2 regions of the Neobacillus sp. genome follow, and region 2 is predicted to be linked to the other one. Evidence: riboswitches for the same ligand, from Rfam matches in the RefSeq annotation. Region 2 holds a riboswitch; the other holds the start of a gene.
The links. A riboswitch is a leader RNA that binds a small molecule or an ion and turns the genes downstream of it on or off. The one in region 2 is predicted to bind S-adenosylmethionine.

Region 1: linked by a shared signal. The riboswitch ahead of RTR43_RS07925 (YezD family protein) and the one ahead of RTR43_RS01070 (methionine biosynthesis PLP-dependent protein) in region 2 are both predicted to bind S-adenosylmethionine.

The regions. Positions count from the first base shown of each region.
Region 1 is NZ_DALZYO010000010.1:104,150-115,048, forward strand. Features, by position in the region: gene RTR43_RS07915 (immune inhibitor A domain-containing protein) at 86-2,077, opposite strand; partial or broken gene RTR43_RS07920 (C40 family peptidase) at 2,611-2,982, opposite strand; SAM riboswitch class I at 3,774-3,875, shown strand; gene RTR43_RS07925 (YezD family protein) at 3,940-4,095, shown strand; gene RTR43_RS07930 (phosphoadenylyl-sulfate reductase) at 4,177-4,893, shown strand; gene RTR43_RS07935 (sulfate permease) at 5,060-6,124, shown strand; gene sat (sulfate adenylyltransferase) at 6,344-7,492, shown strand; gene cysC (adenylyl-sulfate kinase) at 7,508-8,107, shown strand; gene cobA (uroporphyrinogen-III C-methyltransferase) at 8,130-8,906, shown strand; gene RTR43_RS07955 (sirohydrochlorin chelatase) at 8,927-9,670, shown strand; gene RTR43_RS07960 (assimilatory sulfite reductase (NADPH) flavoprotein subunit) at 9,980-10,899, shown strand, end outside.
Region 2 is NZ_DALZYO010000001.1:204,943-215,841, forward strand. Features, by position in the region: gene metH (methionine synthase) at 1-910, opposite strand, end outside; gene RTR43_RS01060 (bifunctional homocysteine S-methyltransferase/methylenetetrahydrofolate reductase) at 888-2,747, opposite strand; gene metC (cystathionine beta-lyase) at 2,750-3,937, opposite strand; gene RTR43_RS01070 (methionine biosynthesis PLP-dependent protein) at 3,937-5,049, opposite strand; SAM riboswitch class I at 5,163-5,279, opposite strand; gene RTR43_RS01075 (helix-turn-helix domain-containing protein) at 5,339-5,701, opposite strand; gene RTR43_RS01080 (polysaccharide biosynthesis protein) at 6,269-8,092, shown strand; gene RTR43_RS01085 (sugar transferase) at 8,107-8,730, shown strand; gene RTR43_RS01090 (DegT/DnrJ/EryC1/StrS family aminotransferase) at 8,843-9,955, shown strand; gene RTR43_RS01095 (YveK family protein) at 10,032-10,781, shown strand; gene RTR43_RS01100 (CpsD/CapB family tyrosine-protein kinase) at 10,750-10,899, shown strand, end outside.

The DNA of each region.
Region 1 (10,899 bases), on a different contig from region 2:
CGGATCGCTATCGCTCTCCGTGTTTCCTTTATCTCAGTCAAAGTGCTCCAGTCCATACGCCGCTTAACGGGCGCTTGCGCTTTTCTTATTTTCCATTACCAGGGCCAACCCGGCGTGTGGAAGTGGCTGTCTTTCCTGGCTCAGTCTCTGATGTACTTGTAAAGGTAAGGTTGGTCGGAACCGGTTGAACATTACCACCTTTAGGAATCTTCACATAAACCGGGACAGCTACTGTTTTACCTGCTTCTACTTCAATTACATTATGTTGTAACTGGATATCCCAGCCAGCATCGGTTTGGGTATTAAGTCGGATAAGGTCCGTTGCTTTTCCAGTATTCGTTACATTGAAGTAATAGGTTGCTACCTTCCCTGGTGTAGCAAATTCTGAACTACCGTTGGTAACTGCTACGCCACGAGCAAATGAACCCGCACCATCCATATGTCGTACTGCCACCCGATAAGAAAGAGCACCTTTAGCGTCATATTTCTTATCTAAAATGTAGAAGTGGAGACGATTATACTCATCTGTATACTCACTGACAACGCCGTCAGCGGTCCCTGCCTTGAAGAGGGCATCTGCCAACTGTTGGTAATCCCCCTTGGAAACCATCGCAGGTGAACCATCAGGCCTTTTGAAGTCTATTTGATTGATATCTTCCTTATGAGAGTCAACTACCCAGATGTTAGGTGCCGATTCACTATTCTTTGTTTTCGCCAACAATACACCTGAGTCTGGGGTAAAGGAATCAAAGCCAACTCGATCGACTACTTCCAGTGTATAGTTATTGTACCATTTCGCGCCTCGTTGCATGTCAGCACGCCAATCGTCGTTTAGAGAGTTAGCTGGAGTGTTATCGACCATGGTAATATTGATACCTTGTAATCCGGTACGCCCAAATTCGCTTCCAGTCGGTACCTCTCGTGCAAGGATATCAGCGAAGACTGGCCCGGTTTCAGCTAGCTTGTCACGGTCAAGGTTAAGATATTGATCAGGTGATAGGAAGCCTTGTTTAATTTTATTGCGAAGCATATGGTGTGATGGAGCGGATGCCCCTAAAGTTGATGGGACCATCCAGCGTGTGTGTGGACCTCCTGGGCCATTGAAACTACCGCGACTCATTAATTCCCATGGACCGGAGTAGGTTCTGGATACAGGAATTGCATAGGGATTGTTGTAATTATCAAGCAGGGTCATGATATGACCGAATTCGTGGGCGAAGGTACCCATACCATCATTTTCCCCTTGAATAGATGTACCTCCACCGGCACTTGACCAAATACTTTTAGCAGCATACCAGGAGGTCCATGGGACATAGCGGGTAACAGCAGAGTTAGGCATCCCAGGGACATTCGTACCGGCAACAATTGGTCCGAATGGATTAGTTACCGTATTAGCATTTTGAAACATCATTTCGCCAAACTCTTGCCAAACTCCCGATTCGTCGTAGCCAGCATGGACAATAAAATTAAAATCAAACTTTTCTCCTGAAGCAGCAATATCAGCTTGAGCTTTTGCAACTGCCTCAGTTCTTAGATTTCTTCCTTTGAAACCAGCAGGCATGTTTACTGTTTGCCCGAACTCGTTAAGTCCATCCTCGAATTCATTACCATCCATTTTATAAGGACCGAAGGCTTTAAGTTCGATCTTCCACTTACCGAATGAATTCTCTCTCCAGTATTCATTTACTGTTCGGTAGTTATTAGATGGTGAAGGCTTGTTGAGAAAATCTTCCCAAAACTTGCCGAGCTGATTGCGAGGTATATTTCCAGTACCAATTGGGTTACCGGCTATCTCCGAGCCTACAGGTTGGCTTAAGATAAACTCTCTGTCTTGGAAATCTACAATGATTAGTGTACCCTTGATGACCCTTTCTGCTTTAATGTTTGCAGTGTTCCAGTCAACCCCAGGAACGGGACGGTAATCATTCCACGTCATATCCCTTGGAAGAGTCCAAGACTGGGAGTCAACCGGTTGGGGGAAATCTGATAATCCCGGTTGTGCAGCGTAGACTGTCGAAGATACTGCCACAGTCAAAAAACTAACCAAAAAAATGAGAGTCCTCTTCAATTTCCTCAATCCATCAACCTCCTAAAATAGTAATATGTACATGTAAATGATAACATTATTTCAATAATCGAAATATATACAAAAGTCTGAATTTATAATAGTTAATTAGTCCTAAATCGCTGGAAAACCCAGTTTTATTAGCTTCCAAATAATGAAAGCAAGGGAAGAAAAGTATTCACTTTTCAAGTTATACATCTATTAATGGTGCGGCATTAGGGAAGGTCCTTTAAAAAGTTAGCAGTTTACTTGATAGAAAACATCTCATAATAGTAGATGGTTTTATCTATTTTTTAATAGTAATAGGAGAGATTAGGGCTTTAAACAAGACCAAATTGGCCTAACATTAAGGTCCTAGATAAAAAAACTATTTCTGGTTCCTCTATAGACTTAAATTGACAAAACTAGTTTCTAAAAGTTGTAATTTCACGTAAAAATTCCATTTTTCAACAATCGGGATGTCTAGTGACTGTGATCCATGTTTAGCGAATCAACAGCTTAAAAAGACAGTGTTATTCCCAGTTGTAAAAAGTAAGCCTTTTTTCTTAAATTCGAATGACATGCCCCTTAAAGGCGTTTTTCCAATAACTATTTGTCATTTCTACTATAGCGACACCGGTAGAGCTTTGTGAGCCAATGAATTTTCCATTTCCAATATAAATACCTACATGTCCGTCTTTTTTATACGTATCAAAAAACACTAAATCTCCGGGCTGCATTTCTTGTGGAGAAATCTGACGCCCTTCCTTTTTAATGGCATCTGTATTAGAGCCGATTTCGAGACCCGCTTGTGCAAATGCCCAATGAACAAAGGCGGAGCAATCAAATCTTCCTTTGGCAATATCGTTGGCATTTCTTCCGCCACCAAACACATAAACAGAGTTTCCAATATACTTATTTCCTGCATTGATGACCGTACTTATGTATTCACTTTCAATAGAGGTAGTAGCTTCTTTGTTTGACTGTGCGGTTAACCTTCCATTTAAAACACTAATATCTTCTTCAAGTTTATCGACATCTGACTTATTTATCTTTAATATTTCCTGATTATCCTCTTGAATCTTCGTGGAAAGCAGCTTCATACTGGCAATGTTTCCTTGATAATTAGGAAATTCTGGTTCAGCTGATAATTGATTCGTTTGAGTGGTAGGTAGCTTAATAGGATTCAAATCCTCTTGATTTTGTAACACACCTAACGATTTCGCATTAACCTTTTGGATGAATAAATCGTTCCCAACTGCAGCAAGCATGATGATTAAGCTCAAAAGTGTTAGCATTTTTTTGATCATTTACATCACTACTTTCTTTTTAAAATAATTTAGTTTCATTCTAGTTACTTTACCTTAATTTTCTAAATGTTCATACTATTTACTATATCAAATATTAAGCAATTCATTCTGACAGTTGCGTTACAAGAGTATTACAATTTTATGAAGGAGAGGAGTTTCCATTTGGAACTGCTCGTTTTTTTTACAATCCAATCAAAAAAGTGCTTTCAATTTATTGCTGAATTGTATCAATTGCTAATTCCTTCCTAACAAACTCATAGGCAATTTGATGAAAATGCTTTCTAACATGGACATCGCCCTCCACCTTATTACAATAAAGGTAAAAAAGTTAATGAAAATCCAAAATTTAAAAAATTAAAAAATTTTTATTTACATAAAACCTATTGGTATGATAGGATTAATTTCATCAATTATTAAAACGCTTATCAAGAGTGGCTGAGGGAATGGCCCAATGAAGCCCGGCAACCTGCAAAGCAAGGTGCTAATTCCAGCAAAATGATTTTCATTTTGGATGATAAGGTGTTAACCAGCAGTCATAACGCCTGTCTTAATGTTCATGTTTTATTAAAAGGAGGGCGATTCAAGCTGAAATCAGATGAGAGGGAAGAAATCTTTGCATATCTTGAGAAAATGCTGGTAGCATTAAAATTTGGCTCAATTACACTAATTGTCCAAGATGGAAAAATTGTGCAACTTGAGAAAAATGAAAAGGTTCGTCTTCATTCGAATAAAAATCGCTGACTAGAAAAACTAGAGGCGGTCTCCACCTTATCTGCGTGGGAGGCTGCCTTTTTTTAGTGGGTAAATAGGAGGTTTGAAGCAATGACTGTAACTATAACTTATAAGAATTGGAACCAAATATCTGACAGTTTTTATTATGATGATGAAACAAAAGGAGCACGTTCTGTACTAGAGTGGGCTTACCGGTCTTATCCTGGGGATGAGATTGTATATGCCTCAAGTTTCGGTGCAGAAGCGATTGTGTTGATTGACTTGATTCAGCAGGTTAAACAGGATGCCGATATTGTTTTTTTAGATACAGGATTACACTTTCCGGAAACCTATGAGGTCATTGACAGAATAGAGGAACGTTTCCCGACGTTAAGAATTGAGCGGAAACAACCAAACCTTAGTCTCGACGAACAAGCGGAACGATATGGTTCGGCTTTATGGAAAAGGGAACCCAATCAGTGCTGTAATATCCGAAAAGTCATTCCATTAAGAGAGACGTTGGCAGGAAAACATGCCTGGATCTCGGGGCTTCGCAGAGAACAGTCACTATTAAGGGCAAACACAGAATTCATTAATAAAGATGAAAAATTCCAGAATATTAAAATCTGTCCATTGATTCACTGGACATGGAATGATGTTTGGTCTTACATCAAGAAAAAAGGCCTCCCGTACAACATATTGCATGACCATCACTACCCGAGCATTGGTTGTTTTCCTTGTACCCAACCAACAGGCGCTAGTGGTGATTCACGTGCAGGACGCTGGGCGGGAAGCAACAAAACGGAGTGTGGTTTGCACGATCGCTAATGGAAACTTCAAATAGTAGCGGGGGCGCACACCCTTTTACTATTTGCTGGTTAGACCAATCGGTATTTACAGATCGTTAATCCTTCACATTCCCCTCTAGGTTTTATCAAATTTTTAAGTAAGGGGATTACTGCTCGTTCATGCGGTATAAAGGAGGAATTTTCTTTTGCTTACAATATTGGCTATTACGATAGGATTATTTTTTGCATTGAATATTGGAGCGAGTGGTGCAGCGGCTTCAATGGGTATTTCCTATGGATCAGGTGTGGTTAATAAACGGCTGGCCTTGTTTCTCTGCGGTATCGCTGTATTTCTCGGGGCCTATTTTGGCGGTGGTGAAGTGGTCAAAACAATCGGCAATGGGATTGTCCCTAGCAGCACCTTTACCGTGCCCATTGCCTTGATCGTTTTAGCTTCCGCAGCCTTGTCTTTATTTTTGGCAAATATCTTTGGAATTCCACTTTCTACTAGTGAGGTTGCTGTTGGATCTGTGGTCGGGGCAGGGATCGTTTATCAATCTATATTTCTGAGCAATCTCGTCTGGATTATGTTTTTTTGGCTCCTTACACCTATAGCTGCTTTTGTCATTGCCATCCTTGCTTGCTACCTGTTAAAAGACAAGAGGCTCAAAAGATGGATGGAAGAGCGAAAATCTGTTCCATTCCTTGCCGCTCTTGTGGTAATCATGGGGTTGTTTGAAGCTTTTTCAGCTGGGATGAATAATGTAGCCAATGCGGTTGGACCGCTTGTCGGTGCCAAAATCCTCAGCACGGAAAACGGCATTTTCTGGGGTGGATTATTCGTGGCAATAGGGGCACTTCTGCTAGGACAACGTGTTCTCGAAACAAATGGTAAAAAAATAACGGCCCTCAGACTTGAAGAAGGTTGTGTGATCTCAGGCACAGGCGCGAGCATTGTTACCGTTGCATCCTTATTCGGGGTTCCAGTTCCGCTGACACAAATTACGACATCTTCGATTATCGGAATTGGCTTTGCCAAACATGGCAGGGCGGTATTGAAAAAAGACATCGTTGTACAAATGCTTACTGTTTGGATTGTTTCACCCGTTCTATCGATGGTCCTGTCCTACACCCTGATAAATTTGATCATCGAACATAATTTCTATCCAATCATTGCAATGGGAGGAGTCTTGATTTCCGTGTTCGGTGTGCTGTCATTAATGAAAAGAAGGACTTCGATAACGGTAGCGCCGAAAGTTGTAAAAGAATAATATTGCTAGAATGTAGACTCAAAGATTTGCTCCGTAAATAAAAATCTGATATTCGCAAATAACCTAGATGTATTCACAAATAAAAGTCTTATTATCAAAAATAAAACGTCGGTATTCGCCTAAAGCACATCAATGAAAGAGTGGTTCCTCAAAAAAACTCTTAAAAATCGCAAATTTTTCGCGAGTAACCATTTAAAAAAGAGAAAGGGTTTGATTCTGTTGTCATTTTTACCAAGACCTCATGGAGGAAAACTTATTCATGCATTTGACCCATACTTTGATTTTACCCATGTAGAAAAAGAGCTTGAAATTGACGCAATCGCTTTGAGCGACCTGGAATTGATCGGTGTTGGGCTGTTCAGTCCGCTGACAGGGTTTATGGGAAAAGCCGATTATGAATCTGTTGTAGCAAACATGCGCCTTCAGGACCAAACGATTTGGTCCATTCCGGTGACGCTTCCTGTTTCTTATGAAACGGCCGGAACACTTGTAGAAGGAGAAGAAATCAAGCTAGTATTTGAAAACCAAGTTTATGGAGTGATTAAAGTTTCTGAATGGTTTGAACCGGATTTAGACAAAGAAGCACTTGAGGTATATAAAACTCACGAACTTGCCCATCCAGGGGTTAAACGACTATATGAAAGAGGATCGATTTACTTGGTTGGCGAAGTGACCCTTGTGAAAAAACAAGAAAAAGGAGTATTTAGCGACGTGTGGTTCGAACCTCGAGAAACAAGGGCTTTATTTGAAGAAAAGGGTTGGAAGACAGTTGTTGGCTTCCAAACGAGGAATCCGATTCACAGGGCCCATGAGTATATCCAAAAAGCCGCTTTGGAAACGGTTGATGGTCTATTCGTCAACCCACTTGTTGGAGAAACAAAGTCTGATGACATACCCGCCGATGTCCGTTTGAAAAGCTATCGTGTCCTGCTTGAAAATTACTATCCCGCAGATCGTGTTCAGCTTGGTGTGTATCCTGCAGCCATGCGTTATGCAGGACCGAGAGAAGCTATCTTCCATGCAATCGCACGGAAAAACTTTGGCTGCACACATTTCATCGTCGGCCGTGATCATGCTGGTGTGGGCAATTATTACGGAACCTATGATGCACAACTCATATTTAGTGAATTTACTGTAGAGGAGCTTGGTATCAAACCATTGTTCTTTGAACATAGCTTTTATTGCAATAAATGTGAGGGAATGGCGTCAGATAAAACCTGCCCGCACAGCAACGAGGACCGAGTCATTCTATCAGGAACAAAGGTAAGAGAGATGCTGCGCTCTGGGACTCTTCCACCGTCGACCTTTAGCCGGAAAGAAGTCGTTGAGGTGCTGATTGATGGATTGAAAGAGCAGCAGACGGTTTAGAGAGGAGATTGAACAATGACGAAAGCAACGAATATCACCTGGCATGCTACAACTGTAACAAAGTCAGACCGCCGTATTAAAAATGGGCACGGAAGTAGCGTACTATGGTTTACTGGACTCTCAGGATCTGGTAAATCCACAATTGCCAATGCTGTATCAAATGAACTACACCGTCAGGGAATCCATGAATATGTCCTTGATGGCGATAATATACGCCATGGTTTAAACCGTGATCTTGGCTTTTCGGACCAGGATCGGACCGAAAATATCAGGAGGATTGGCGAGGTTGCCAAACTGTTTGTTGATAGCGGCACAGTCGTGACAACCGCTTTCATTTCCCCGTTCCGATCTGATCGTGACCAGGTTCGAGCCCTTTTTGAGAGAGGGGAGTTTATTGAAGTCTTCGTCGACTGCCCGTTGGAAGAATGTGAACGCCGTGATCCCAAACAGCTATATGCTAAGGCTCACAGCGGCGAAATAAAGGAATTTACAGGCATCAATTCCCCCTATGAGGCACCAGAACGACCGGAAATCACCATACGTTCTGACCTCTTGACAGTGAAAGACGCTGTGGAACAAATTTTGAAATACCTTCAAGAAAAGAACCTGATCTAATTGAGAAAGGATGTTTTGGGGTATGGGTGGCAAGGTCTATTTAGTAGGTGCGGGTCCAGGTGATCCTGATCTGATTACGGTAAAAGGATTGCAATGCCTGCAAAAAGCTGATGTCATCCTATATGATCGGCTAGTAAATCCTGAACTTTTGCAGCATGCGAAAGAAGGGGCACAACTGGTGTACTGCGGCAAGCTTCCACATTACCATACAATGAAGCAGGAAACGATCAACCATTTCCTGGTGAAATACGCAAAAAAGGGTTATCAGGTCGTCCGTTTAAAAGGAGGAGATCCTTTTGTTTTCGGGCGCGGTGGTGAAGAAGCCGAGGAATGCGTGAGGCATGATGTCCCGTTTGAAATTGTCCCAGGCATTACGGCTGGTATTGCGGTTTCAGCATATGCAGGTATTCCTGTCACCCATCGAAGCTTGAGTAAAAGCTTTGCATTTATTACCGGGCACCAGGCAGGAGATGTCGAAGCGGAGCACCAGTGGTACCATCTAGCCAATGGAGTTGACACCCTTTGTGTCTATATGGGGGTTTCACACCTAACGAGCATAGTAAAACAATTAATCGAGCATGGCAAATCACCGCAGACACCAATCGCTCTCATTCATTGGGGTACATTAACCGACCAAAGAACAGTGGTAGGAACGCTTGAGACGATAGATATGTTGGTGAGAGAAGCGAGGATATCCAATCCAAGCATGATTGTTATTGGAGAGGTCGTCCGTCTACACAAAAAATTGAACTGGTTTCATGAGGAAATTGTGCCGAATTTACCAGTCGTCCACGGATGAGCTCAGAAAGGGGCATTCGTTTGAAAGCAATTCTTTACATTGGCCATGGGACACGCTCAGAAAAAGGGACAGAGGAGGTAAACTCCTTTATCCAAAGAGTGATTAGGAGGATAAATGTGCCCATACAGGAAATCAGCTTTCTTGAGTTGACTGAGCCGCTGATTAAGGAAGGCTTCATGCGGTGTGTGGAAAGGGGCGCGACTGAAATCACCGTTGTCCCTCTGTTCCTTTTGGCAGCCGGGCACATAAAACAGGATATCCCTCGAACGCTGTCTTTTTTGCAGGCCCGATATCCTCAAATTCAGGTAAATGTAAAGGATCCTTTCGGTGTACAGGGGGGAATTCTTGATGCAGTGGCTGAACTTGTCAGGAAAACTTTAGTTAACGTGTTCCCACAGGATCGTTTATTGATCGTTGGAAGGGGAAGTAGTGACCCTGGGATTCAAACTGACTTTGCCGAGATTGCGGGTGGAATCAGGGATCGGCTTGGAATTGAACGTGTTTCTGTTTCTTTTTTAGCTGCTGCCGAACCAAGGCTGCGAGAGGGATTGGAGATTATTAGTGAAAAAGCTGACGGCAGGGTAATCGTCGTTCCTTATTTATTATTTTCAGGTCTCCTTATCGCTGAAGTAAACCAAGAGGTGCTTAAGCGGCAAAAGCAAGGCCAGCCGATTTACTTCACTGGCCCTTTGAGCTGCCAACAAATTATTGAAGATATTGTAATCGAACGGGCAACAAGCAGGGAGGTTGTGGCAGATTTTTAGTAGTCGAAACCTAGAAAAAGAGTACCTATGGTCGTTATGAGAGGTTCATAAGGCCCGTACCCAAGAAAAAAGAGCGCCAATGGTTGTTATGAAAGGTTCATAACACCCGTAACCCAGAAAAAAGGGCGTATTAGGTCACTATACCAATAAAAGGTTCCTATTGTTCGTAACCGGAAAAAAAAATAGTGATCAATAATCAAATGAATAAGCAATCTTAATTCTGAAACAGATTGATATCCAATCACTTTAGAGAAAACAAAAAATAAATGACGTACGATAAGCTTATATTCCTTTGTGAGGTGGGTATTGTTGCAACTTCAAGTAATGAACAGTCCGTTTAATCAGGAACAGGTAGAGCTCCTTAACCGCATTCTACCGACGTTAACAGAATCACAGAAAATCTGGCTAAGCGGCTACCTTGCCGCGGTCCAATTATTCTCCATTTCTGGAATCCCCAGTGCACAGTTGAGAACGCTTCCTGCTCAAATTAACGAGCAAATAATTTCAAAAGAAATAACCATTCTATACGGATCACAAACAGGTAATGCGCAAGGACTGGCGAAGAAGTCGGCAAGGAAGCTAGAAGGGATCGGCTTTCAAGTAACCGTCTCTTCCATGAGCGATTTTAAAACGAAAAAGTTAAAGGAAGTCCAAAACCTACTCATTGTTGTAAGTACACACGGAGAAGGCGACCCGCCAGATAGCGCCCTCACATTCCATGAATTTCTTCACAGCAAACGGGCACCAAAGCTGGCCGACCTCCGATTTTCTGTTTTGGCACTTGGGGACAGCTCATATGAATTTTTCTGTCAGACGGGAAAAGAATTTGATACTCGGCTAGAAGAACTCGGCGGCATACGACTTTATCCGCACTTTGATTGTGACGTTGATTATGATGAGTCAGCGGCCGAATGGCTTAATGGAGTCCTTGACAGCTTAAGTGAAACACAAGACGGAAGTGCACCTCAAGTTCACGAATCTGCACATCAAGCTCATGAATCTGCACCTCAAGCCGTAGAATCTGTATACTCCAGAACCAATCCGTTTAAAGCAGAAGTGCTTGAAAACATCAATTTGAATGGACGTGGCTCGAATAAAGAAACGCGCCACCTTGAGTTATCACTTGAAGGATCAGGACTTACGTTCGAACCGGGTGACAGTCTCGGTATCTATCCGGAAAACGATCCGTTTCTTGTTGACATACTTCTTGAGGAATTGAGATGGGATCC
Region 2 (10,899 bases):
CTACTGCTAACGCCCTTATGTGTTCAGGCGTCGTACCACAACAGCCACCAACAATATTAAGCCAGCCGTGAGCGGCAAAATCAGAAAGCTTTTTCGCCAACGTTTCTGGTGTCTCATGATAATGGCCTTCCTCATCAGGCAACCCTGCATTCGGATAACAGCTGACAGCAGTAGAGGCGAGATTGGCGAGTGAGCGGACATGGTCCTGCATAAATTCTGGGCCAGTTGCACAATTAAGGCCCACAGCAACAGGATTCATATGCTCGACCGAAATATAAAACGATTCAATCGATTGGCCGGCAAGCGTTGTCCCCATTGGCTCAATCGTCCCTGAAATAAACAACGGTAGTGTTTTTCCTGTTTTTTTAAAAGCGTTTTGAATTCCAACATTTCCAGCTTTGACATTTAGCATATCCTGGCTTGTTTCAAGGAGGAGCAGATCCACTCCGCCGTCAATCAAGCCAATTGCCTGTTCCTCATATGAGGAAGCAAGGGCATCAAAGGTGGTTCCACCGGTGACACTTAATGTTTTCGTTGTCGGCCCCATTGAGCCTGCGACATAACGGGGCCAATCATCAGTGGAGGCCTTCATCGCTTCTTTGACAGCAAGCATGGCGGCAATTTTATTGATTTCATAGGCTTTAAATCCCAGTTCATATTCATCGAGGACAAGGCTCGTTGCCCCGAATGTATTGGTTTCGATAATGTCAGCACCGGCATGTAAATATTCGCGGTGAATATTGGCAATAACAGAGGGGGCAGTTAAATTCAGGTATTCATTACAGCCATCATACTGCTCACCGCCAAAATCCTCTGCTGTAAGCTCAGCTCTTTGCAGCATCGTTCCCATGGCACCGTCCATGATGAGGATGCGTTTTTTTAGTTGATCAGGAAATGATGTTTTCGACATAGCTGTGCCCCCTTAATTCACTAGCACGCTGTCTTGCATAAAGGGCTAGCTCGGTAGTTAATTCATAACGTAAAAATGGAGTGATTAAATAAATTCCGTTAAATAATTCTAATGCTGCATCAATGAGGGACTTAGTAATTTCAATGCCTTCCTTAGCCGCTTGAAGCGGGTTATCATGTAGCTTTGCCATCTGGTCGCGTATGGAATCCGCAATTTTGATGCCAGGCACTTCATTATGAAGGAATTCAGCATTCTTACTGCTTATTAGCGGCATTAGGCCAATATAGATAGGTGCATGAAGATGTTTCGTATTTTCATAGATTTCAATTAATTTTTCCTCTGAAAAAACTGGCTGGGAGATAAAGTAATCAGCACCCAAGTGGATTTTTTTCTCCAGCCGCTTCACCGTTTTTTCGAGTGAGCGAACATTCGGGTTAAAGGCTGCTGCGATGCTGAAAGCCGTTTTTTGTCCTAAATCCTTTCCAGAAAAAGAAAGCCCTTCATTTAACTGCTTTATCATTTGAATTAGCTCAAACGAGGAGACATCATAAACGGACGATGCACCTGGGAAATCGCCAACTCTTGCCGGATCACCGGTTATTGCTAGAACATCATTCAAGCCAAGAGTGTGAAGTCCCATTAAATGGGATTGCAGGCCAATGATATTTCGGTCTCGGCAGGAAATATGAATGAGCGGGCGCAGCCCTAATTCTGTTTTAACCAAGTACCCTAATGATTCGTTTGAAATCCTTACTGTCGCAAGCGAATTATCCGCGAGTGTTAAAGAATCAATTCCCGCTTCTTTTAATGCTTTAGCCCCTTCGAAAAACTTTGTCGTATCCAGCTTTCTAGGAGGATCTAATTCGACGATCACCGAAGGTCTTTCTTTGACGACTTCCTGAAGAGGGATGTACTCCCTTTTAACAGCAGATTCAACGATAACTTTCTTTGGTTTCAATTTTACAACCTTTTCCGTAACAGGGACACTATTCTTTAATTCGGCTGCAAAGGCTTTAATATGTGCCGGAGTGGTGCCACAGCAGCCGCCAAGAAGACGAACCCCTTCATTTCGGAATGCACGAGCGGACTGGCGAAAATAATCGGCGTCACCCTCATAATGAAACTTCCCGTCCGTATAGGTGGGCAGACTGGCGTTCGGATAGGCAGATAGAAAGGCATGCTTCGGAAGTTCAATCTGTTCGAGCGTTACGAGCATATGATGTGGCCCGAGCCGGCAATTAAGCCCAATGACATCGGCACCAAGACCCTCAAGTCTCTTTAAAGCCTCATTAACTGGTGTTTGATTTTGTAAAATTCCCGGCTCCTGATGGGATAGCTGTGCAATTATTGGAAGCTTCGTTTCCTTCCTCGCAATAGTAAGAATGATTTCAAGCTCTTCTAGGTCGTAAAAGGTCTCCAGTAGTAGGCCATCTACCCCTTCAAGTAATAGACAATATAATTGTTCGCGGAAGCTGCGCTTTAATTCTTCGATTGAAATGGAATCAGGCTTAATCCCCCGATTACCTCCAATCGTTCCAAGCACATATGCATTATTTTGTGCTACATGTTTGGCATTGCGGACGGCAGCGCTGTTTATTTCCTTCACCGAGTCTTCAAGTCCATAACGTTGGAGCTTGAGATAATTTCCTGCATAGGTATTTGTTTGAATGACATCCGCGCCGGCATCAATATAGGCTTTATGAATATTTTGGATTTGCTCTGGCTGAGATAGATTTAGCTCCTCAAAACAGCAATCTGTTCCATATGAATAAAGGAGAGTACCCATGGCTCCATCGGCAATTAAGATTTGATTGTTTAATTTTTCTAAAAAGCTCATTGTCATTCTCCCCGTTCAAACACTAATCGTTTCTGGTTGATTTGCTCGAGGGCCTGGGAAAAATCCTTCATCAAATCATCCGAATTTTCCAAGCCAACGGATAAGCGCAACAGACTATTTTTTATTCCACGTTTCTCTCTTTCCGCCTGTGGCATGGCAGCATGGGACATTTTAGCCGGATACGATAAGATCGACTCAACCGCACCAAGGCTGACAGCAAAGACAGGTATTTTTAAGTTAGCAAGAAAAGTTCGAAGCGCATCTTCGTCAGCCAATTCAAAGGATAGGACAGCTCCCGGACCACCAGCCTGATCTTTCTGAATTTGATATTGTGGATGACTGACAAGGCCTGGATAATATACTTTTTCTACAAGCGGATGAGCATCTAAAAATTCTGCTAGTTTTAAAGCTGATTTTTGCGATTGCTCCAAGCGAACGTGAAGCGTCTTTAGCCCTCTTAAGACGAGCCATGCATCTTGAACCCCAAGGATGGCACCGAACCCATTTTGCAAAAATCCTAATCGTTTCGCCAACTCTTCGTCCTTTACGACGGCAAGTCCTGCTACCACGTCACTATGCCCTGATAGAAATTTAGTCGCACTATGGAGGACAACATCGACCCCTAACGCTAATGGTTTCTGTAGGGCAGGGGTGAGGAAGGTATTATCGAGATAGGTTATCGCATCGATTTCCTTCGCTAACTCGCAAATGGCCCTAATGTCCGTGACTTTCATTAATGGGTTAGACGGTGTCTCCATATAAAAGGCTTTTGTATTTGGTTGAATCGCTTCCTTTACAGCGGCTATATCCGTCATATCGACAAATGTATGGTCAATTCCAAACCGAGGAAGCACTTGTGTAACCATACGGAACGTTCCGCCATAAACATCTTCTGTAATGACAATATGGTCTCCTGCAGAAAGCAGAAGGAATGCCGTCGAAATCGCGGCCATACCTGAAGAAAAGGCAAATCCTTTTAACCCGCCCTCGAGTTCCGCAATCACATCTTCAAGTGCTTCCCTTGTCGGATTTAAACTACGGCCATAATCGTACTTACCAAACTGATCGAAATCCGCTTGGTGGAAGGTAGAAGCATGTTGGATTGCTACACTTACAGCCCCCGTAGTTGGATCGACTTTGTGCTGATTATGAAGGAGTTTTGTTTGAAAGCTATATTCAACGCGAGCCATTAGGCAATCACTCCTTCTTTCATTTTAGCTAAAGCATGATCCAGATCTTGGATTAAATCGCCGGCATCTTCAATTCCAACTGAAAAACGTAATAAACAATTGTCGACACCTTGCTGCAGGCGAATTTCTTCAGGAATATCTGCATGGGTTTGCGTCGCTGGATAGGTAATTAAACTTTCTGTTCCGCCAAGGCTTTCAGCAAAAGTAATTAGAGCGATATTTTGAAGGAATGGATTTACCCATGCTTCTTCTTGCAATCGGAAGGACACCATTCCTCCTTTACCAGGGTAGAGAACATCTGCAACACTTTCATGTTTGGAAAGGTATTCGACAATCGCCTTTGCATTTTTCTCATGGCGTTCCATCCGAAGCGCCAACGTTTTCATTCCGCGCATTAACACCCAAGCATCAAACGGACTTAACACACCGCCGGCACCGTTATGATGAAGGGTTAATCCTTCACAAATGTCTTTTCCCTTGGCAACGATAAGGCCCGCCAGCACATCATTATGGCCGCCTAAATACTTTGTCGCGCTATGGATGACAATATCTGCTCCAAGCGGGATGGGCTGCTGCAATAACGGAGTATAAAATGTGTTGTCAACAATCAGTAAAGCACCGTGTCTCTTAGCAATTTCTGAGATTACGGCAATATCTGCTTGCTGCATCAGGGGATTTGTGGGAGTCTCTAGAAAGATGGCTTTTGTTGAAGGAGTAATCCTACGTTCGACCTCTTCCGGACAACATGTATTCACATATTGCGTCTTTAATCCCCACTTCTTAAATCCTTGTTCTAACAAACGATAGGTGCCCCCATATAAATCTTCGCTCACTAACCATTCATCACCAGATTGGAACAAAGAAAGCACCGTGAAAATGGCCGCCATACCAGAACTGCATGCAAATCCTTGTTCACCGTGTTCTAAATCAGCAATAGCCTTTTCAAGAATTTGTCTTGTGGGGTTTCCAGTCCGAATATAGTCAAAGCCAGTCGATTGCCCAATTCCCGCGTGGCGATAGGCTGTTGAAAAATAAATCGGGGGATTCACCGTTCCAGTCACAGTTTCACTGCGATTTCCAATTTGCGCCAGTTTCGTTTCGATTTTGTACATGCTGCACACTCCTTTAATGATGAGAATGGCCAACCGCAGTGCCGACGCTTTTGCAACAGAAAAAAGCCTTCTATAAGAAGAAGGCTTTTGTAAATACGACCAAAGCGTCATTCTTCTTATCTCACAAATTAGCAAACTAATTTGCAGGACTTAGCACCTTTTCAATGGACAAGCCATTGATGGTTGCTGAGGCGTCGCAGGGCCATTCCCTCAACCTCTCTTGATAAGAAATCAATTATTTAGATTATTTATAAAACTTACTACAAGGAAGGCGGTGTGTCAATCGGTTTTAATCAAACTTATTGTTTTTTTCCCAGTTTTTAAATTTAATAAAATTTATATATTCGATAAAATCTTCTTTATTCATACCATCGATAATAGCCTTTTCGATTATTCTCTTCCACTCTTTGTCCAGAAGTTCTTTCCCGTTCGCATTCAATTGTGATTCCAAATGATCGATTTCAGTCAATAAATATTCAATTGAAACATGTAACGGCTTGGCAATCTTCATTAGAAAATGTATGGAAGGATTTTTATTAAGGCTCCGCTCGATATTGCTCAAATAGGATTTAGAGACATTGGCAAGGTCAGCAAGCTCCGTAAGGGTATATCCCTTTTGCTCTCGTACTTCTTTAATTCGTGTTCCAATCATAGGCCTCTCCTTTTAAACAAATTTAATGTGTATGTATAAAAGATTGCGTAGCTATCGGCAGCGAATTGTTCAAATAAATATTATGCAACTATGTCATATTACTGATATTATAAACCACAATTCGTTCTCTTTAAAGAATTAATTTGCTGACTTAAGATAAATTTTAATTAACAGATATATTTTCCTAGTGCGTAAATAATATATAGAGGAATGATATTTCCTATTAAACCGCTAAAATTCAATGGTTAGACAGTCTTTTTATAAACTGAATGGAATTATTATTATTGAAATGTAATAAAAATAATAAATTGACTTGTTCTTTATAAAGAATTAAGATTGGGGTATACAAATTTTCTTTTGGTGATGCCTTCTTACCGCTATCAATGAAGGCACTCGGTCATACTGTGGGTTCATAACCTTAGACGCTAGTCGTCAAGAGTGTGATGTGAGGAGGGGTTAGATGCCCCAAACCAATTGATTAATGGTTTTGATGATAATGGCTATGAAAGCCGCTATAATCAAAGCTTTTAATCTTTTAAAATGAATAGAAATTAAAGGGGTGAGAAAATGACCTATTGGCAAAGGATGCCTATATTCTTTTTGGTAGATTCATGTATTGTCATAACAGCCATTTTTATCAGCAGTTTCTTGGTCGATGCTACTGCTTTTGTCAGTAATGTTCCAATGATGGTCATCACATTATCCATCTTGATTAGCCACCATTTGTTTTCGTTAGCTTTTAGGCTGTATAAAAAGGCTTGGGAATATGCTAGTGTCGGAGAATTATTAATTATCTTTAAAATTGTGACATGTTCAATGCTTTTGACCGTATTACTAGCACAGCTGCTCCTCCATGAGATTCCCATTAGGCTGCTGGGTGTAACGTGGTCAGTTAATATCTTGTTAATTGGCGGTTCGCGGTTTTGCTGGAGAGTGTACCGAGATTCCTTTATGAACAAAAACCAGAATAAAAAACGAACACTCATTGTTGGGGCTGGTTCAGCAGGCGCAATGGTCGCCAGGCAGCTGATAAAAAGTCAAGAGGCCAATCTTCTTCCGGTAGGATTTATTGATGATGACATTCATAAGCAAAAATTAGATATTTTAGGTATACCAGTTCTCGGCGGGGTAAGCTCCATAGTGGAGAAAGTTCAAAACTTGCACATTGAGAACATTATCATTGCCATCCCTTCCTTAAGCAGAAAAGAGTTAAATATTATTTTTCAAGAATGTGCAAAGACTTCTGCAAAAACGCAAATCCTCCCGATGCTTGAGGATTTAGTAACAGGAAGGATATCTGTTAGTCAGTTCCGTGATGTCCAAGTGGAGGATCTTTTAGGCAGGGAACCAATTAATTTGGATATTGCAGCGATATCAAAATACATTACCGGAAAAAAAGTGTTGGTAACCGGTGCGGGGGGGTCGATTGGATCGGAAATTTGCCGTCAGGTTGCTATTTTTTCACCTGAACAATTGATTCTATTAGGGCACGGTGAGAATAGTATATATTCGATTGAAATGGAACTAAAGGAATCTTTCGGAGAATCAACGATTGAATTTATAACGGAAATTGCCAATTTGCAAGATGCTGCAAAAATGGCAGCAGTGATGAGAATGTATCGGCCGGATGTTGTCTATCATGCGGCTGCACATAAGCACGTCCCGCTGATGGAACACAATCCTGAAGAGGCAGTGAAGAATAATGTCATTGGGACCATCAATGCAGCAAATGCTGCCAGCTTGAATGGAGTTAAAACATTCGTGATGATCTCGACTGATAAAGCTGTTAATCCAACCAGCGTCATGGGGTCTACGAAAAGACTGGCCGAAATGATCATTCAGTCAAAGGATAGAAGAAGCAATACCAAATTTGTGGCTGTTCGGTTTGGCAATGTCCTAGGAAGCAGCGGCAGCGTTATTCCATTATTTAAAAGGCAAATAGAAAAGGGTGGTCCTGTTACGGTTACACATCCTGATATGATCCGTTATTTCATGACGATTCCTGAAGCTTCAAGACTTGTCATCCAGGCTGGGGCCCTTGCCAAGGGTGGGGAAATCTTTGTGTTAGATATGGGAGAACCGGTGAAAATTGTTGATCTTGCCAAGAATTTAATCAAATTATCCGGAAATTCTGTGGATGAAATCGGAATTGAATTTACCGGGATAAGACCTGGGGAGAAGCTTTTCGAAGAACTATTAAAAGAAGATGAGGTACATGAAGAACAAATCTATCCAAAAATTTATATTGGCAAAACCTCCGAACTTTTTATCCAAGAAATCGAAGAATTTATTTTAACCTACTCTAACCTGAATAAAGAGGAAATTAGGGAAAGCCTTTTATTTCTAGCCAATCATAAAGAGGAGAAACAAAAATTGTCAGTCTTAATGTAAGGGGAGGTAATTGCATGAAGCGAATGTTGGACGTTCTTATTTCATTGTCATTATTAGCTATTTTTTCCCCAATCATTTTATTCATTGTCATTTTGGTCAAATATAAACTTGGCTCTCCAATCATTTTCAAACAGCTTCGACCTGGATTGAATGGGCAGCCGTTTTACCTACTTAAGTTCCGAAGTATGAATGAACGGAAGGATAGCAATGGGCAGCTTCTGCCTGATTTTCACCGACTGACTCCCTTTGGTTCCTTTTTAAGGAAGTATAGTCTTGATGAACTCCCACAACTTATTAATGTGTTAAAAGGTGATGTAAGCTTGGTTGGGCCTAGACCATTATTAATGGAGTATCTTCCATTATACACAGAAGAACAGGCAATGAGACATCTAGTTAAACCGGGAATTACGGGATGGGCCCAGGTTAATGGGCGAAATTCGATTACTTGGGAAGCGAAATTCGAACTTGATGTTTGGTATGTAAATCATCAAACACTGTTACTTGATTTGAAAATTTTAGGGTTAACCATAATAAAGGTTGTTCGCCCAAAAGACGTTAACCAAGCTGAAGATGAACCAATGGCCTCATTTACGGGAACAGAAGCACAAGAAAAAGAGAGGCAAGAATATATATTGTAAATAGTGAAACCAGTCCTATTCTTATAATTTACTAGATTTATGATATGAATTGGAGGTGAAGGATTTGTTGCAAACAGCTAAGAAAAGTAGAATTTTTCTTTCTCCGCCACATATGAGTGGAACTGAGATGAAATACATCAACGAGGCGTTCGAATCCAATTGGATTGCTCCGATAGGACCGAATGTAGATGCCTTTGAAAAGGAAATTGCAAGTTACGTAGGAGCTAGTGGAGCCGTTGCAGTCAGTTCAGGAACTGCGGCCATTCATTTGGCTCTTTCTTTATTAAATGTGCAAAAAGGAGATACTGTATTTTGCTCAAGTCTTACCTTTGTAGCGACTGCTAATCCAATCCTCTATCAAGGTGCTGAGCCTGTCTTCATCGATTCGGAACCAGACACTTGGAATATGTCACCATCAGCACTGGGAGAAGCCTTTAAGCAAGCGGTTTCAGTCAATAAATTGCCAAAAGCTGTAATTATCGTGAATCTGTATGGACAGTCTGCCAAGATGGACGAACTTGTGGCTATTTGTAAAAAATATGCGGTTCCTCTCATAGAAGATGCAGCAGAATCACTTGGTTCCAGGTATAAAGAAAAATCAAGCGGGACCTTCGGTGAATTTGGTGTCTATTCATTTAATGGCAATAAAATTATTACTACTTCTGGCGGGGGAATGCTCATTTCTAATAATATTGAAGCGCTAAGTAAAGCACGGTTTTTAGCAACGCAAGCAAGAGACCCTGCACCACATTATCAGCACAGCCAGCTTGGGTTTAACTATCGAATGAGCAATATCTTAGCTGGGATAGGAAGAAGCCAGCTACAGGTATTGAAAGAGAGAGTCAATGTAAGAAGGGCTATCTTTAATACCTATCAACAAGAATTAGCAGGTTATCCAGAAATTTCCTTTATGCCGGAGTTGGATAACACGGTATCAAACCGATGGCTGACGGCGTTAACCATAAATGAGGAAAAAACGGGCGTGTCGATATCCGAATTACTTGCTTTACTAGAGTCCGAGAATATTGAAGCAAGACCTGTATGGAAGCCGCTGCACATGCAGCCGCTTTTTGAAAAGTATCAATACTATCCGCATTCCACGAACAAGAGCATCTCTGAAGAACTTTTTCGAAATGGAATCTGCTTACCTTCAGGTTCAAATATGACACAACAGGACCAAATGAGAGTAATCGACTGCATTAAGCAAACTTTGAGTGAAATATAATAGTAAGATAATCTTTTTATCGAAAAAGCGAATTTGCTGTGGTTTCAAAATTGAATAAAGTGGTCCGGAGGGCAATATGGAGGAAACAATAAGTTTACTAGATATATTTACAATTCTAAAAAAACGCTGGAAGCTAATTTTTTCTATAACAGTATTAGCAGGGTTGATAAGTGCTTCAATTTCATATTTTGTGATGACACCTGTCTATCAGGCATCAACGCAAATCCTTGTAAATCAGAAAAATCTGGAGAATCAACTGGACTACTCTTTATTGCGAAGTAACGTAGATTTGATTAATACGTATAGCGTGATCATCAAAACTCCCGCCATCCTGAGTAAAGTCGTTAACAAACTTGATTTTCCAAAAACGGTGGAGGAACTCAATCAAAGTATTACGGTTAACAGCCAAGAAAATTCGCAAATATTTTCTTTAGTGGTTAGGGATTCAAATGCTGCAAACGCAGTAGAAATTGTTAACACCATTTCAGAAGTTTTTCAAACGGAAATCCAAAATATTATGAGTGTCAATAACGTGAGCATTCTTGCGAAAGCAGAATTAAAGGAAAATCCTGTTCCCATTAAACCAAATCCAATATTGAATATTGCCATCGCGGTTGTAGTTGGTTTGATAATTGGAATAGTAATGAGCTTCTTGATTGAATTTTTAGATAATACACTAAAGGATGATCACGATGTTGAAACATACCTTGGACTGCCGGTGCTAGGGTCTATTAAGAAAATGTCTCATTCAGAGAAAAAGGCAAGAAAAGATTCCAAAATGCAAAAGATTGGAAGTGAAACGATTGTCCCGCAAGGTGAAAAATAAAGCTAATCGATCTGTGAATTTAATTGCACAATACAACCCTAAATCGCCGATAACCGAGCAGTACCGGCTTATAAGGAACAATTTGCATTTTTCCTCAGTAGATAAAGAAATCAAAACA